Regions from separate parts of the Rhizobium sp. 05N49 genome, predicted to be linked through region 3. Evidence: predicted binding sites of a transcription regulator. Region 3 holds the regulator's gene; each other region holds the start of a gene.

Region 1 (4,415 bases), on a different contig from region 3:
TTTGGCAGGATCGAAATTCCAGCTCGGCTCAGCTTCGGCGGTGACGCTGCCGAGCGGCAGGCGGCGGCCGGTTTCGGCAATCCTCTTCTGCACATCGGGCGAACGCAGATAGGTGAGCAGATCCTTGAAAAAGGCCTGGACCTCGGGACCCCGGCCATGATCGACAAAGCCGATCGGCGAATCCGCCATCGCCACGCCATCGGCGGGATAAATGGCATAGAGCGGCTCCTTGCCCATGCCTGACAGCTTGTCGTTGGTTTCCTTTATGACAGCCTCATAATTCCACATCGCATCATAGACCGTGCCCTTGCCGGCCGAGTCCGTATAGAGGTCGGCAAGCCAGCCCGACGAGCCAGAGGAGCGCACGACGCCGGCAAGCAGGCTTCGAACGGTGTCCTGCACAGTCTTGTTGTCGAGATCGCCCGGCTCGATGACAGGCTTGTTGCCGAGCGCGCTTGAAAGCATGGCGAGATAGGCGCTGGCACCGGAATTCGACTGGGTGGCCGATGTCATCAGGAATTTCAGCGATCCGCTGTTCACCGCTGTCAGGATATCCTTCATGAAGACATCCTTGCCGACCCAACCGAGCTGCTCGGCCTTCGACTTGCGCACGCCGAGGATGACGGGTGTCTGCGCCACCGATGTCAGGTCCTTGACCCTGCGTTTGGCATCGAACATGTCGACCCAGACGCTGGAGGCCGGCCACACGGCATCCTGCTCCACGCCTTGATCGCTTTGCAGCGCAAGGCCAATATCGAGCGTGCCCTCATATTTGAAGGAGCAGGTCGCGTGTTTCTCCTTGCAGAATTCCTCGACGATCGGCTGCAGGATGGTGTTTTCCGAGCCGGAAACGATGGAAAAATTCGGGCCGCGGGTGAAAGCATCGCAGCCTGCCAGTGCCACCAGGCCGGACAGGGTGAGCGCGGACACGAGTGATCGGATAATGATTTTGCCGCTCACGCCTGGGTCATCGCCTTCTTGAGGTCGATTGTCAGCTGTTCCATCTGCTGCTCGGCCTGTGTACGCTTCTTGCGCCCCTCTTCCTGCACGCGCAGCACGCCGGTGACGGTATCGATCAGATCCTGATTGGCCTTGGCAAGTGTTTCCATATCGACAATGCCGCGCTGCGACTGCTGCTCGATGGCGATCGCCTGATCCTTCATCATTTCGGAAGCCTGGCGGATCATGTCATTGGTGGCGTCGGTCACAGTCTTCTGCAGGTCCAGGGCCGATTTCTGCCGTGTGAGCCCCAGAAGGATCACCATCTTCTGCTTCCAGGCGGGAACCGTCAGCGCCGAGGTCGCCTGCAGGTTCTCGATCAGCGTCTCGTCGCCGGCCTGGACGATGCGGATCTGCGGAAGCTGCTGAATGCCGAGCTGGCGCGCCTGCTGCAGATAGAAGATGCGCTTTTCAAGCCGGTCGAGCGCCTGGACACTGTCCTGATAGGTCTGGGCTTCCAGCATGCCGCCACCGGGGCTGGAGGATGCGGCATCGGCCGTGCTCTTCAACTTCGGCAGCTCGATCGAACGAAACTGCTCGGCGAAATTCTTGCCTGCCTGGACATAGGCATCGAGCTTCACGATCGACTGCTTCGTCTCTTCATGCAGGTCGTCGAGAAGGGCGATGTCGCGACGCAGCGTATCCTTGTGGCGGTCGAGCTCCAGGCCGATGCGGTCTATCTGGCCGGCGACATCCTCGAACTCCTCCTTGAAGCGCTCGAGACGCGCCTTCGCGGAGAGGAACACGCGGCTCAGGAAACCCCTGTCCTTGATCGAGGCGGGGTCAAGGCTCTTCGATTTCAGGATGATGTCGGTCAAAAGCTTTCCGACCTCGCCAAGATCCTTATTGCGCACCTCGCGCAGGATCCTGTCGGCATAGTCACTGACGGCTTGCTGCGCGCGGTCGCCGTAAACGGAGATGCCGGCACGGTCTGCAATACTGATAGTGTCCGTAATGCGGGCGACTTCCTTGGGATCGGCGGCGATCGCCGGCAGGGGAGCATTCTGGACAGTCGCGAGATCGGTATCGGCCATTCGGGTCGTCTTTCTCGGCTTGTGGCGCAATTGGTGTTACGAATTGCGACCCCATAATCGGAGCAAATGGGTCAAACGCCACGCAGGACCGGAAAGGCAGAATTCCGCAAAGACCGGCCCGCGACGACTCATCTGCGGGACGACAGTTTAGCTGTACTAGAAATACTGTTTTATGACAGGCGCTTACGTCGGTGCAAAAGCCGTCTTACTGGCAGGCAGGCGCAGCCTTCTTGTCGAGCAGCTCGAGCTTGGCGAGCTTGCCGGTCAGGACGAAGTCTCCATAATCCATCGTCAGATCCCGGGTGATGCCGTTCTCGTAGAGCTTGAACGACATACGGTAGACCGGCAGCGTGTCGGATTTGGCATTCTCGTTAAAATAGGAGATGGTCACCGGCCAGAACGAAGACTTGGCAAACTCGCCGGCATTGTCGGCATCGGCCTCGTCCGCAGCCGGAGTTTCCTGCTTGCCCACGATCGTCGTCGTTACCAGGGATTTGTCGCCGTCGTCAGAGCCGTCGAAAACGCGCGCCTCGAAGAAACGCTTGCCGTCCTTGGCGTTCTGGATGACGTCGAGCATGTGCTCGGTCGGAAAACGGCTTTCCGCGAGCTGCAGTTCACGGCTTGCCGGCTGCTTGAGATCGACCTTCACACCCTCCGGCTTGTCTTCGGCCGCACCGTTGACTTCCTTGTCGAGCTGATCGTCGGTGAAGGACTTGGTGTCGAAAGTGAACTTGCCGTCCTTCAGGCTTTCAAAGGTTTTGGTCTGCTGATCGCTGACGCGCACGTTGTCGCCGGTATCAATCTGGGTGACGAAGCGGAAGTTGGTGGTGAAGCCTTCGCAGTAATTGCCGTCGAACTCATAGACCATGCGGCCATACATGGAAGCGATGCCCGAGCGTTCCGAAGCATCCTTCAGTTCCAGATCGTAGACGGCGCGGTGAGCGACAAGCCCGGTCGCGATCGCAGCGCTCGTCGCCGGCGCGGCCGCCGAAACATTGGCGGAGACGCTCGCGAGAAGAAGAGCGGCAAGTGACGATCGGAACATTCATTAACTCCTGTTGGACTCGTCCGCGATGTTATAAGAACCGTTTCGGCCAAATCGAGGCGGCCAAGTCGAGGCTCGAAACTGTCACATTAAAGATTCTAGTCTTGATGCATAATTTTTGAAGAATTGACAACAAAAGCGGAGACGAAAATGTCCGATCAAATCGCAACGCGTCTCTCGGAAATGGGGATAACCCTGCCCGAAGCTGCCGCACCCGCCGCCAATTATGTCCCCTATGTCATCAGCGGCAATCTGCTCACCATCTCCGGCCAGCTGCCGCTTGAAGGCGGCAAGGTCGCCGTGTCGGGCCATCTCGGCAAGAATGTCGATGTCGCCACCGGCCAGCGCGCGGCAGAGCTTTGCGCCATCAATATTCTCGCTCAGGCAAAGGCGGCTCTCGGCGGCGATCTCGGCCGTATCCGCCGCGTCATCAAGCTCAACGGCTTCGTTGCCTCGACGCCTGATTTCATCGAACAGCACCTTGTCATCAACGGCGCTTCGAACCTGATTGCCAACGTACTCGGCGAAGCCGGCAAACATGCCCGCGCTGCCGTCGGCATGGCAGCCCTGCCCCTTGGGGCCGCAGTCGAAATCGATGCTATCATGGAAATCGCATAATGACGAATGCCGCCTGGATCAAAGAGCTGCCGGTTGCGCACCGCGGCTATCACGACCTCAACAATACCGTCTGGGAAAACACGCTCTCGGCTTTTTCACGAGCCGTCGAAGCAGGCTTTGCCATCGAATGCGACCTGCATTACGCATCCGATGGCGTGCCAATCATCTTTCATGACGAGGATCTGGAACGTCTCTGCAACCTGAAGGGCGACGTGCGCGAGCGGACCTCCGGGGAGCTCGGGCTGATCGCCATCGGCGGCACAAAGGACAAGGTGCCGACACTGAAGCAGCTTCTCAACCTCGTGCAGGGCAAGGTGCCGCTGGTGTTGGAACTCAAGGGCCGCGAGGCCGATGACGAAGGCTTTGCCGAAAGCGTTCTCGAAGTCCTCGAGGGCTATGAAGGCAAGGTCGCTCTGATGAGTTTCGACCATTGGCTGCTGAAGGACCTGAAGGACCTCGGCGCCCCCTACCCGGTCGGGCTGACGGCCAACGGCAACACGGCGGAAGAATATGCGACGCATGAGAAGGCAATGGAGCTCGGCCTCGATTTCATCTCCTATTATTATGCTGACCTGCCGAACTCTTTCATCTCGCGCCAGCGCGACAAAGGCATTCCTGTCATAACCTGGACAGTCCGTGACGAAGATGCCCGCAAGCGCACTTTCGACAATGCCGACCAAATGACTTTCGAGGGCTTCGATCCGCGCGCGGCGGTTTGA
Region 2 (4,415 bases), on a different contig from region 3:
TTCGATCGCCGGCTCGTCAAAAAGTTTGCCCTCTGCCTTTCGGTCGCCTCCGTCTCCTGAACGTATCCGTTTCGAGACGCAGGCCCGCGGATCTGATCCGCGGCCTGCGTCTTCGTCATTCACGGCTCTCTGAGGCGCGAGGATGAGGGGCCTTGTCTACTGATCGGCGAGCGCGGTTCTCAGGAAATCCGTAACCATGCCGGAAACCTGCCGGTGAATGGCAGCGCGATCGGCGCCGGCACCATCCCGGCAGACGATGCTCTCGCCGGGCGCCTCCTCCTCGATCAGTTCGGCGGCGCCAGGTTTGCATGTCTGCATGAAGCTGAAATGCAGCGATCCGGGGATCAGGCTGTAGGTAGTGGTTGCTGGCGGCAGATAGCGGGCAATATAGCCGGAATCCTTGTTCGTGGCTGCGATGTCCGCCTTGATTGCCGTCTCCGCATCGACGTCCGCCTGAGCACCCAGCACCATGACGGGGATGTGGATTGCCGCAAGGCTCTCCGGCATCAGCCCGCGGCCGGGGCCGAGGTCGAGTGCCACGACGGCGCGGATTCTCGCATCGCTGTGATCGGCGGCCAGTGCCGCACTGGAGGCGGCATCGCGCCCGATGCCCAGCGCCACGAATATCTTGCAATAGATCGGGCTGAATTCAGCCGCGCAATTCCTCGTTACCCTGGCCGCATCGAAGCGTCCGCCCGCCAGTTCGACGACCGTCCAGCCGCCGAGTGAATGGCCGATGGCGGCAATCCGACCGGATGCCACGCCGCCCGTCAGATCGGGATTGCCGAGCAGAGCATCGATCACGCGGCTGAGGTCGCCGGGGCGTTTCCACAGTTCGACGGCGTCGGGTTTTCGCATGTCGAATGTCGTCGTACCCGGATGATCGGGCGCGGCAACGACATAGCCTGCGTCAACGAGGTCGGCGGCAAGCCAGGCGAGGTTGCGCCAGCTGCCGCCGTAACCATGGGAGAGGACGACCAGCGGATGCGGGCCGGTCATGGGTGCGGCATCCCGGATCACGGGCTGACCGATAAAGGCCGGGGTTTCGCCGAGAAGAACCGGCGCGGCGTCGGATGCGGTTGGATACCAGATGCTGACATGAACAGGGCTATCGCTATTCTTGCCGGCCAGGGTGATTTCACGAAAACCGGTTCCGGCGTGTGCTGCAGGTGCCAGCAGCAGGGCGAGGGAGAGAAGGAAGACGAGTCTTTGCATGGGATCTCCATTGGGGTGATTTGCCCTGTCTGCAGGAAATCCGTCACACCGGAGACCGATTACGCGATCGAGGTCGCCGACATCAAAAAGAAAGGGCGAGGCCGGAGCCTCGCCCTTGAATTCATCCGGGATGATTGCGCTCAGATGTTGTTCTGCAGGATCGTGCGCAGTTTGCCGAAGAGCTCGTCGATGTGCTTCTTCTCGATGATCAGCGGCGGCGAGAGCGCGATAATGTCGCCTGTCGTGCGGATCAGCAGACCGCTTTCATAGGCCTTGAGGAAGGCCGTGAAGGCGCGCTTGGTTGGCTCGCCGGCAATCGGGTCGAGCTCGATGGCGCCGATGAGACCCGTATTTCTGATGTCGATGACGTTGGGGCAATCCTTCAGCGAATGCAGCGCATCGGCCCAATAGTCGGCGAGCTCGGCTGCGCGTGTCAGCAGGCCTTCTTCCTTGTAGGTGTCGAGCGTTGCAAGGGCTGCGGCCGAAGCGATCGGGTTACCCGAATAGGTATAACCGTGGAAGAACTCGATCATGTGCTCGGGGCCATTCATGAAGGCATCGTGGATTTCCGAGGTCACGAAGACGGCGCCCATCGGGATGACGCCGTTGGTCAGGCCCTTGGCGGCGGTGATCATGTCGGGCTTCACGTCGTAATACTGGGCAGCGAAGGGAGCACCGAGGCGGCCGAAGCCGGTGATGACTTCGTCGAAGATCAGCAGGATGCCGTGCTTAGTGCAGATTTCGCGCAGTTTCTGCAGGTAACCCTTCGGCGGAATGAGCACGCCGGTAGAGCCGGCGACCGGCTCGACGATGACGGCGGCGACCGTCGAGGCGTCATGCAGGGTGACGATGCGCTCGAGTTCGGTGGCGAGATCGCCGCCAATTTCAGGCTCGCCGCGGGTGAAGTTGTTCTTGCCGGGCAGGTGGGTGTGCGGCATGTGGTCGACGCCGGTCAAAAGCGTGCCGAACATCTTGCGGTTGGTGACGATGCCGCCGACGGAGATACCGCCGAAATTGACGCCGTGATAGCCGCGCTCGCGGCCGATCAGGCGGAAGCGTGAGCCATTGCCCTTCACGCGGTGATAGGCAAGCGCCACCTTGAGCGCCGTTTCCACCGATTCAGAACCGGAATTGGTGTAGAGGACGTGATCCAATCCCTCGGGGGCGATGTCGACCAAGCGGTTGGCGAGTTCAAAGGCCTTGGGGTGACCGAGCTGGAAAGCGGGGGCGTAATCGAGTTCGCCCGCCTGCTCGCGGATCGCTTCGGTGATCTTCGGGCGGCAGTGTCCGGCATTCACGCACCAGAGGCCAGCCGTACCGTCCAGCACCTGACGGCCGTCATGGGTCTGGTAGTACATATCCTTCGCGCTCACGAAAAGGCGCGGTTCCTTCTTGAACTGGCGGTTCGCGGTAAAGGGCATCCAAAAGGCGCGAAGGTCGTTTGGCGTTGCATTCAGGCGGTTGGACATGCTGTTCTCCTGGCCGTTGGGGAGGCCGTTCCCGTTTTAGGCTTGGCGCCGTTTATTTTTACTGCCCGGTCAAATTATCAGCGCCGGGCAAGGCGTCAAGCCGAAGAAGCGCCGCCAAATGCCGTTCCCGAGACGCTTGAGGCGTCATCAATCCTTCGCTGGGCATTGCTACAGAAATCGATGGCCGCAATGGCCAAGGGCATTTCATTCATTTCCTTGAAATTCAACCGTTTTTACCGGAGGTAGTCATGACGGACCGCCAGAAAACCAGGCCGCGCCCCAATCCGCGGCGTGCATTTGCGCCGAGCTACGGCACCATTCTCGAAGAAGGCGTTCGTCGCCGTACCATTCTGAAAGGCTTCATCGCAGCCATGGGCGCGGCTGCTTTTGCGCCGGCTTTCGAAGCTACCAAGGCAGAAGCCGCCGAGTCGACGCTCACTTTCCCAGAACTGAAGCGCGTGCGCGACACCGCCGACCACTGGCCTGAAGGCTATGAGCGCCAGATCCTGGTGCGCTGGGGCGACGCGCTCTTTGCCGACAGCCCGGAATTCGACGTGGCCAAGCTCAACGGCAAGGCCGCCGAACGCCAGTTCGGCTACAATAACGACTTCACGCAGTTCCTGCCATTGCCCTGGGGCGAGAAGAGCTCGGACCACGGCCTGATGGTCGTCAGCCACGAATATGCGACGCCCTTCCTGATGTTCCCGGGCCTGACGGCGGAGAATTATCGCGAGAAGCTGACCGAGGACCAGATCCGTGCGGTCATGGCCGCTGTCGGCGTCTCCGTCTTTGAGGTGCGCAAGGACGGCAATCAGTGGCAGGTGGTCAAGGACGGCAAATATAATCGCCGCATCCACATGAGCACGGAAATCGGCATTTCCGGCCCGGCTGCCGGTGATGACCGCCTCAAGACCAAGGCCGATCCGACCGGCACGGTCGTCTTCGGCACGATCTCGAACTGCAATGGCGGCATCACGCCCTGGGGCACGATGCTCTCAGGTGAAGAAGGCGCAATGGACGTCTTTGCCGGCGACTATAAAAAGCTCCCGAACCAGGAACTGGTCGAGCGACAGGGCTGGGACGAGGACGAGAACGACATCTATTCCGTCAGCCGCGTCGAACCGCGCTTCAAGTTCGAGGAAGAGCCGAACGAATGGATGCGTTTCGACTGGGTCGTCGAAATCGATCCCTTCGATCCCTCGGCAAAGCCGGTCAAGCGTACATCGCTCGGCCGCATGACACATGAAGGCGCACAGTGTTGCGTGGCGCCGGATGGCCGCGTCGTGGTCTTCATGGGCGATGATGACGATTTCGAATATATCTATCGCTTCGTCACCCGCGATCCGTGGAACCCTGACGATCGTGCCGCCAACAAGGACCTGCTCGACCACGGCACGCTGTCGGTCGCCAAGTTCGAGAGCGACGGCACGATGCGCTGGATCCCGCTCGTTGCCGGCGAAGGCCCGCTAACGGCGGAAGCCGGTTTCAAGACGCAGGCCGATGTGGTCCTCGCAACGCGCGCTGCGGCCGATCTCGTCAGTGCGACACCGATGGACGGCCCGGAAGGTTTCATCCCGCATCTCGGCACCGGCAAGCTCTATGTTGCCATGACCGAGAATGAGGACCGCCTGCCGAAAGGCCAGGGTGACGACGAGAAGGAACAGGTCAACGTTGCCAATCCGCGTGGCCCCAATCCGCATGGGCATCTGCTGGAACTGGTAACCCCCGGCG
Region 3 (4,415 bases):
ATCAACTTCGCCGGCCTGCCGCGTTCGGCGTCGCTCGTCGGGGGCCTGGTGCTGACCCTGATGACGCTTCCGACGATCATCATCGCGACGCGTGCGGCGCTGCGCGCCGTACCGCCGTCGATCCGCTCGGCAGCCCTCGGCCTTGGCGCCTCGAAGATGCAGATGGTGTTCCACCATGTGCTGCCGCTTGCAATGCCCGGCATCCTGACCGGCACGATCATCGGCCTTGCCCACGCACTCGGCGAAACTGCGCCGCTGCTCCTGATCGGCATGGTCGCCTTCGTCGCCCAGGCGCCGGCCACTCCGCTCGATCCCTCCACGGCACTTCCGGTTCAGGTCTACATGTGGGCCAACGAAGCCGAGCGCGCATTCGTGGAAAGAACCTCGGGTGCCATCATCGTCCTGCTCCTGTTCCTGATCGTCATGAACATCGGAGCTATCCTCTTGCGTCGTCGCTTTGAGCGCCGCTGGTAAACGGAGTAAAGATCATGAACATGTTGACGGAAGCCGCAGTCGAGAAGGCGCTGGACCAGAAAATGAGCAACGTTCCGTATAAGATGATCGGTCAGGATGTCTCCGTTTATTACGGCGAGAAGCGTGCGCTTTTCGATGTCAATCTGAACATCCGCGAAAACACCGTGACCGCGCTGATCGGCCCCTCGGGCTGCGGCAAGTCCACCTTCCTGCGTTCGCTGAACCGCATGAACGACACGATCGACGGCTGCCGCGTGACCGGCAAGATCACGCTCGACACGGATGATATCTACGATCCCGATATCGACGTCGTCGAACTCCGCGCCCGCGTCGGCATGGTGTTCCAGAAGCCGAACCCGTTCCCGAAGACGATCTATGAAAACGTCTCCTACGGCCCGCGCATTCACGGTCTGGCAAAGTCCAAGGCCGACCTCGACCAGATCGTCGAGACCAGCCTGCAGCGCGCCGGCCTCTGGAACGAGGTCAAGGACCGCGTGCATGAATCCGGTACCGGCCTTTCCGGTGGTCAGCAGCAGCGTCTGTGCATCGCACGCGCTGTCGCCGTCAGCCCGGAAGTCATCCTGATGGACGAGCCCTGCTCGGCGCTCGACCCGATCGCGACTGCAAAGGTCGAAGAGCTGATCCACGAGCTGCGTGAAAACTACACGATCGTCATTGTGACGCATTCCATGCAGCAGGCCGCGCGCGTATCACAGCGTACGGCCATGTTCCACCTCGGCAACCTGGTCGAGGAAAACGATACTGACAAGATGTTCACCAATCCGGACGATCCGCGCACCCAGGACTATATCATGGGCCGGTTCGGCTGATTTTGGCAATGTGAAGCCTTCCCGATTTTCGAGGACAAAGCCCCATGGCATCGACACATATTTTTTCCGCCTATGACGACGATCTGAAGTTCCTGTCCCGGCGCATTTCCGAGATGGGTGGTCTTGCCGAACAGATGGGCGCCGACGCAATTCGCGCGCTGGTCAACGGTGACACCGCACTCGCTCAGAAGGTCATTTCCGACGACGTGATCCTCGATCACGCTGAACGCGAGATCAACGACAAGGCGATCGTCACGATCGCCCGCCGCCAGCCGATGGCCTCCGACCTTCGCGAGATCATGGGTTCGATCCGCATCGCCGCCGACCTCGAGCGCGTCGGCGATCTCGGCAAGAACACGGCAAAGCGCGTCATCGCGGTGCAGAGCACCGGCGTTCCGCGCAAGCTCGCCCGCGGTCTCGAGCATCTCTCCGAACTGGCGCTGGTCCAGCTTAAGGAAGTGCTCGACGTCTACACCAATCGCTCGGCCGACAAGGCCAAGTCCATCCGCGAGCGCGACGACGAGATCGACGCGATGTACACCTCGCTGTTCCGCGAACTCCTCACCTACATGATGGAAGATCCGCGCAACATCACGAGCTGCACGCATCTTCTCTTCTGCGCCAAGAACATCGAGCGCATCGGCGACCACGCGACCAACATCGCCGAGACGATCTACTACATGGCAACCGGCGCCCAGCCGGAGGGCGAGCGTCCGAAGGACGACAGCTCCAATACCGTTGGTGCGGTCACGGAGTAATCCGGACCTGCCGATTGCGTGCGCGCCCCGTCGGGGCGCGCAAGGGTCGCAGCCAATTCCGAGTCTTGCATGGTCCCTTGCTTAAATCACCCCCGGTTTAAGGATCATGCATTAGGAGACTGACACGCATGATCCCAAGAGTTGCAGTTGTTGAAGATGAAGAGGCGCTGAGCGTGCTTCTCCGCTACAACCTCGAAGCCGAAGGTTTCGAGGTGGATACGATCCTTCGTGGCGACGAAGCCGAAATCCGGCTTCAGGAGCGCACGCCGGACCTGCTCATCCTTGACTGGATGCTGCCGGGCGTTTCCGGCATCGAGCTCTGCCGCCGGCTGCGCATGCGGCCGGAAACCGAGCGCCTGCCGATCATCATGCTGACGGCGCGCGGTGAAGAGAGCGAGCGCGTTCGCGGTCTTTCGACCGGCGCGGACGACTATGTCGTCAAGCCCTTCTCCACGCCGGAACTCGTCGCCCGCGTCAAGGCGATGCTCCGACGCGCCCGTCCCGAGGTGCTCTCCACCGTTCTGAAATGTGGTGATATCGAGCTCGATCGCGAAACGCACCGCGTCCATCGCAAGAGCCGCGAAGTCCGCCTCGGCCCGACCGAATTCCGCCTGCTGGAATTCCTGATGTCCTCGCCGGGCCGCGTCTTCTCCCGCTCGCAGCTTCTCGACGGCGTCTGGGGCCATGATATTTACGTGGACGAGCGCACCGTCGACGTCCATGTCGGCCGCCTGCGCAAGGCGCTGAATTTCTCCAACATGCAGGATGTCATCCGCACCGTGCGCGGCGCGGGATATTCCATGGAAGCTTAAGCTTAATCCGAGTGATCGGAGGTCCAGACGGGTCGCTCGCTTGCCGGGCGGCCCGTTTGTCTATCTGGCACCCCTAGCTCCTTACGAAAGCCGACACCAGGCGCCGAAAGCGAACCTCGAAAGGATCTGCTTTTTACAGACGGATGCGCACAAGAATTCGATCAAGAGCCTTTTGCAGAGCCGCAGTGCCGCCAAACGCACGAAAGTCTTCGAGCACCTGTTCGTTCAATCCGCCCTTGGTCGAATGCTCGCCGATGAGTTCATCGAAACTCGCGACAGGTTTTGAACGGGCAGCATGGGCGAGGCCGGAAAACAATTGACGGAGGTAGGCGTCGCCAGCCGTTCCCGAGAGCCCCTTGCTCTGCAGCCAGGTCGACGTCGCGTCCAGGATGCCGAAATAGCTGGCCATCAGGCAGCTCGCCACCGCGAGAAGTTCGAACTCCTGCTTGTCTTCAACCTGGATCGCCGTTCCGAGCGCCGAAAAGAGGGTGTGGGAGACCTCGTCGGGCGGGTAGATCGCAGTCGCCCCCTGGAGATCGGCGACGAACGGAAGTGGAATTGCCAGGCTCAGGCGAACCGGCCGATCGATCCACGCCAGCAGTTGATCCATTGGCGTAGCCGCGACAAAGCTGATGACATGGTGGCCCGGCCGAAATCGAAGCGAGCGGATGACCTCCTCGGCAATTTGCGGCCTCACTGCCAAAAATACGAGATCGGAGCGGTCGAGAACATCCTGGTTGCCCACAGCGATAGACACATTCCCGTTTGCCGCCGCGAGCCGGGAGGCGACGCCTGCGTTACGAGGTGACAGCGCGATGGGTGCGTCGCGAAACGCTGTCTTGCCCAATCCGGTGACGACAGCCTCGGTAATCGTGCCCGCCCCGACGAACCCCATTGTCATCCGCTTTGGATCGATCTCCATTGGCACCCCCAAGCGACTATGTGCGCCGTGCTACTCGACCAGAATACCGCATCTGTATCAGAATATCGCGCTACAGCGCTATGACCCACCGGTCCATGCCAGCCCTGGGGCTGAAACGCATCGATGGTCTTGGCCACATAAGTTCGTATTGTCAGGCAGGTGGATGCAGGCAGAGATCGGCCTTCCGCAGATCGTGGTCAGGAACCGTTTTCCGCCGTTCCTGTGCCGGCTAAAAAATCACCCCTCCGCGCAAGGCGAGGAGGGGTGATGATACATCGCGTCTGTTGGAAGATCGCGGATTAGGCGACCCGGACAGCCTTGCGGCGTTCGCTCACCGGCTGATAGGCGAGACGCTGGTGGTAGTTGCAATAGGGCGATGAATCCGGGGAGTCGCAGCCGCAGAAGTAGAAATCGTCCTTCAGCGGATCGCCGACCGGCCACTTGCAGGTGCGCTCCGTCAGTTCCGTCAGGCCGAGGCGGCGCGAAATAGGCACGACCACGTTTTTGGCCGGCACGTATTCCATTTCCTCGACCGTTTCGATCTCGATCTCTTCCTTCAGCATCGTTGCGCCCTGCTGGCGCGTCACGGTGCGGGTGGCGATGCGAGATGCATAGTTCG
Region 4 (4,415 bases), on a different contig from region 3:
GCCATGCCGCCGGGCGCGGCCCGCAATGCCGTCGATTGCGCGCTGTGGGATCTCGAAGCCAAGCTATCAGGCCGGAGCGTTGCCGACCGGCTCGATCTGCGCAAGCTGAAGTCCCTGACGACTGCCTATACGATCTCGCTCGGAGAACCCGATGTCATGGCAGCCCAGGCGCGTGAACATGCGCAGCGCCCGCTTCTGAAGGTCAAGGTCGGCACTGGCGATGACGAAAGCCGCATTTTGGCAGTGCGCGCCGCCGCGCCCGATTCCGCCATCATCCTCGATGCCAACGAGGGCTGGCCGGAAGACAGGCTTGAACATCATCTTCGTATCGCTGCCGAAGCCAATATCGCGCTGGTGGAGCAGCCGCTGCCGGCCGGCCGTGACGACATGCTGGCCGAGATCGCTCGCCATGTGCTCGTCTGCGCCGATGAAAGCGTCCATCACACCGGCGACCTCGCAAGCCTTGCCGACCGCTATGACGCGATCAACATCAAGCTGGATAAGACCGGCGGCCTGACGGAAGCGCTGGAAATGAAGGAGGAAGCCCAGCGGCTCGGCTTCTCCATCATGATTGGCTGCATGGTCGGCACGTCGCTTGCGATGGCGCCTGCCGTTCTTCTGGCGCAGGACGCCGATTTCGTCGATCTCGACGGCCCGCTGCTCTTGGCCCGCGACCGCGAGCCCGGTCTGAACTACGCCGGCTCCCTCGTATTCCCGCCCGACGCCAGCCTCTGGGGCTGAAGATAATAGGCGATGATGACAAGGGCGAGCCCGAAGGCCGCGACACAGGCCATGACATAAAAGCTGTCGAGGCCGAGCGCGGAATAGATGTAGCCTGAGGCGATCGTCATCAGGCCGGAGGCCATGCCGATATAGAAGAAATAGGCGCCCTGGGCCGAGGCTTCCTGCGTCTCCTGCACCGTCGCCACGATGCGCCGCTGCACGCCGGTATGCACGAAGGCATAGGTAAAACCGTGCAGGCATTGCAGCATGAAGAACCCGATGAAGCTCGTTTCCATCGGGAAGAACACCCAGCGGCAGATGCTGACGGCGCAGCCGAATCGGATCAGCGTCCAGGCATTGAAGCGGCGGTTGAGCCGCCGCGACAGGAAGAACACCGTTACTTCGGAGGCGACGCCGGCGCTCCAGAGCAGGCCGACCGCGGTGCCCGAAAAACCGAGCTGGTGCCAATAGATCGAGGAGAAGGCGTTGAGCAGCGCATGGCTTGCCTGCTGTATGGAAACGCCGAGCAGCAGAAGCAGCAGATGCGGCTCCCGCAGGCCGCTGCCCGTCGTCGCCGGGAGATTGATCGGCTGGCCGCGCCGCCGTGTCGGCCCGATGCGTGGACAGAAAACCGCCATGACGATTGTCAGCGTGAAGCCGAAGATCATCACCGGCAGCACCATGGCGCCGCCCCATTTGCCGACCAGCTCGCCGCCGATCAGCGTGGAAACAATGAAGGCAACCGAGCCCCAGACGCGCATGGAGCCGTAATCGAGCCCCCAGCGGCGCACCCCCGAAATCACGATCGATTCGACGACCGGCACATAGGGAGCGAATGTCGCGCCCTGCAGCGCAAAGACGATCAGCACCGGCCAGAAATTCGTGGTCCAGTAGAGCGCTATGGCGGTCAGCAGCGAGAGGATGCCTGACCATAGAAGCACATGTGCCCTCTCCTGCATGCGGTCGGCAAAGACCGCCACGATCGGGGCCACAAGAACGCGCACCACCATGGGTACGGCCAGAATCGTGCCGATCTGGTGGTCACTGAACTGGTGGTCTGCAAGCCAGACGGGGAAGAAGGGCAGAACGATGCCGTTGACCAGCAGCGGCGCGCTGTAGCACAGCGCGCTAAGCTGCCGGAAGCGCGGCGGCGCTCCCTCACCCGTCGAGGGATTTTGTGCGGGAATCATGATGGACCTGAAGGAAACTGACCGTTGCCTAACACATCCAATCCGACACGACTATGGCGAGAAATAGCCCGCCTGTAACGTTTCGGACATAACTCGAAACGATTTAAAAAATTAATTGGGCCTGTCGCCTGACGGCAACGGCTAAATTCATGATGCACCGGCCAGGCCGGTGCGGTACGCACACATTATTCAGGCAGCCTGCGGGGCGAGATCGCCCTCTTCAAGCAATTCGACAGAGGTCAGGGCCGGCACGTTGCTGGTCAGCGCACGCCAGGTGATGAGTTCGAACCGGCCGTCCTCATGCTCGACGATTGCCGTGCAGCTTTCGACCCAGTCGCCGGTGTTGATGTAACGGACACCGTCCATATCCTCGATCACGGCGTGATGGATATGGCCGCAGATGACGCCATCGGCGCCGCTCTTGCGGGCTTCCTCGGCAACCACACGCTGGAATTCGCCGATGAAGTTGACGGCGTGTTTCACCTGCAGCTTGGCCCATGCCGAGAAGGACCAATAAGGCATGCCGAGGCGGCGGCGCACGGCAGCCAGCACAATATTGATGCGGATCGCCATATCGTAGGCCCAATCGCCAAGATAGGCGAGCAGCCGGGCATTGCGTACGACGACGTCGAATTCATCGCCGTGCAGGATCAGATACTTCTTGCCGTCGGCGCCGTCGTGGATGATGCGGTCGACGACTTCGATGCCGCCGAAATGCGTGCCCGGAAAGGCGCGCAGGAATTCGTCGTGATTGCCGGGAATATAGACGACGCGCGTACCCTTGCGTGCCTTGCGCAAGAGTTTCTGGACGACGTCGTTGCAGACCTGCGGCCAGTACCAGCTGCGCTTCAGGCGCCAGCCGTCGATGATATCGCCAACGAGGTAGATCGTGTCTGCCTCATGGTATTTCAGGAAATCCAGCAGGAAATCCGCCTTGGCGGCCTTCGAGCCGAGATGCACATCGGAAATGAAGAGGGTGCGGAAGCGCCGGGGTTCCATCATGTCTGTCACAAGCCTTTCCGCTCGTGTCCCATCGTTCTTCGTCTGGTCTTCCAAAATCAGACTCGTGTATCAGGAAGATGACAAACCGCAGGAAAGCCCTGCAAAGCCGCTCAATCCACCGATAAGAGCCCTTCCCGGTCGGAGTGCCGCAGCTGGCCGGGAAAACTCCGATGTCAGCTCCCCGTTACCATCAGATCAAAAAGTTCCGCTGCGCTTATTTCCGTACTGTTCCCACGGGTCGATTGATGTATGGAGGAAGCTTCAAAAGACTTCGAACAACGCTGGAGGCGGCGATGGATCACCAGGAAAAATCCAAATCGGAAAAGAATTTGACGGGCGGCAGCCTCGACGAGCAGGCGCTTTTCTTCCACCGCTATCCGCGCCCCGGCAAGCTGGAAATCCAGGCGACCAAGCCGCTCGGTAACCAGCGCGACCTGGCGCTTGCCTATTCTCCCGGTGTCGCCGCTCCCTGCCTCGCCATCCGTGACAATCCGGAGCAGGCGGCCGACTATACGTCCCGCGCCAATCTCGTCGCCGTCATCTCCAACGGCACCGCCGTGCTCGGCCTCGGCAATATCGGCCCGCTTGCCTCCAAGCCGGTCATGGAAGGCAAGGCCGTCCTCTTCAAGAAATTCGCCGGCATCGACGTCTTCGATATCGAAGTGGATGCGGCAGATGTCGACCAGATGGTTTCCACCGTCGCCTCGCTGGAGCCGACCTTTGGCGGCATCAACCTCGAGGACATCAAGGCGCCGGAATGCTTCCGCATCGAGAAGCAGCTGCGTGAGAAGATGAAGATCCCGGTCTTCCATGACGACCAGCATGGCACCGCGATCATCGTCGCAGCCGCCATCCTCAACGGCCTGGAACTCGCCGGCAAGAAGATCGATGAGGTGAAGATCGTCGCCTCCGGCGCAGGTGCCGCCGCCCTTGCCTGTCTCAACCTGCTGGTGACGCTCGGCGCCAAACGCGAAAACATCTGGGTCCACGATCTCGAAGGCCTCGTCTATGAAGGCCGCGTCGAGCTGATGGACGAGTGGAAGGCGATCTACGCTCAGAAGAGCGACACGCGCACGCTTGCCGAAAATATCGGCGGCGCCGACGTTTTCCTCGGCCTGTCAGCGGCCGGCGTGCTGAAGCCGGAACTCCTGGCGCAGATGGCCGAAAAGCCGCTCATCATGGCGCTTGCCAATCCGACGCCAGAGATCATGCCGGATCTTGCCCGCGCCGCCCGCCCCGATGCGATGATCTGCACCGGCCGTTCCGACTTCCCGAACCAGGTCAATAACGTTCTCTGCTTCCCCTATATTTTCAGGGGTGCTCTGGACTGTGGCGCCGAGACGATCAACGAGGAAATGAAGATGGCGGCTGTGCGCGCCATCGCGGCCCTTGCCCGCGAGGAGCCATCGGACGTTGCCGCCCGCGCCTATTCCGGCGAAACCCCGGTCTTCGGGCCCGACTACCTCATCCCCTCGCCCTTCGATCCGCGCCTGATCCTGC

Evidence for each region. Region 3 encodes PhoB, which activates phosphate uptake and scavenging genes when phosphate is short. Its sites were predicted from a motif close to TGTCATNNANCTGTCAT; they were not measured.
Region 1: the regulator PhoB is predicted to act here: its motif matches at 2,195-2,211, upstream of AC1DF8_RS29455 (toxic anion resistance protein).
Region 2: the regulator PhoB is predicted to act here: its motif matches at 2,827-2,843, upstream of AC1DF8_RS03815 (PhoX family protein).
Region 4: the regulator PhoB is predicted to act here: its motif matches at 2,982-2,998, upstream of AC1DF8_RS13930 (UDP-2,3-diacylglucosamine diphosphatase).

Annotation. Positions count from the first base shown of each region.
Region 1 covers NZ_JBFTME010000021.1:16,684-21,098, forward strand. Annotated here, with positions in the region: gene AC1DF8_RS29450 (substrate-binding domain-containing protein) at 1-942, opposite strand, end outside; gene AC1DF8_RS29455 (toxic anion resistance protein) at 957-2,033, opposite strand; gene AC1DF8_RS29460 (cell envelope integrity EipB family protein) at 2,239-3,078, opposite strand; gene AC1DF8_RS29465 (RidA family protein) at 3,229-3,696, shown strand; gene AC1DF8_RS29470 (glycerophosphodiester phosphodiesterase) at 3,696-4,415, shown strand.
Region 2 covers NZ_JBFTME010000001.1:749,858-754,272, reverse strand. Annotated here, with positions in the region: gene AC1DF8_RS03830 (HD-GYP domain-containing protein) at 1-60, shown strand, start outside; gene AC1DF8_RS03825 (alpha/beta hydrolase family protein) at 157-1,215, opposite strand; gene aptA (omega-aminotransferase AptA) at 1,356-2,684, opposite strand; gene AC1DF8_RS03815 (PhoX family protein) at 2,933-4,415, shown strand, end outside.
Region 3 covers NZ_JBFTME010000002.1:478,767-483,181, forward strand. Annotated here, with positions in the region: gene pstA (phosphate ABC transporter permease PstA) at 1-474, shown strand, start outside; gene pstB (phosphate ABC transporter ATP-binding protein PstB) at 489-1,304, shown strand; gene phoU (phosphate signaling complex protein PhoU) at 1,349-2,062, shown strand; gene phoB (phosphate regulon transcriptional regulator PhoB) at 2,191-2,874, shown strand; gene AC1DF8_RS06590 (pyrroline-5-carboxylate reductase) at 3,008-3,796, opposite strand; gene AC1DF8_RS06595 (GcrA family cell cycle regulator) at 4,096-4,415, opposite strand, start outside.
Region 4 covers NZ_JBFTME010000006.1:63,454-67,868, reverse strand. Annotated here, with positions in the region: gene dgcA (N-acetyl-D-Glu racemase DgcA) at 1-741, shown strand, start outside; gene AC1DF8_RS13935 (MFS transporter) at 693-1,913, opposite strand; gene AC1DF8_RS13930 (UDP-2,3-diacylglucosamine diphosphatase) at 2,103-2,915, opposite strand; gene AC1DF8_RS13925 (NADP-dependent malic enzyme) at 3,209-4,415, shown strand, end outside.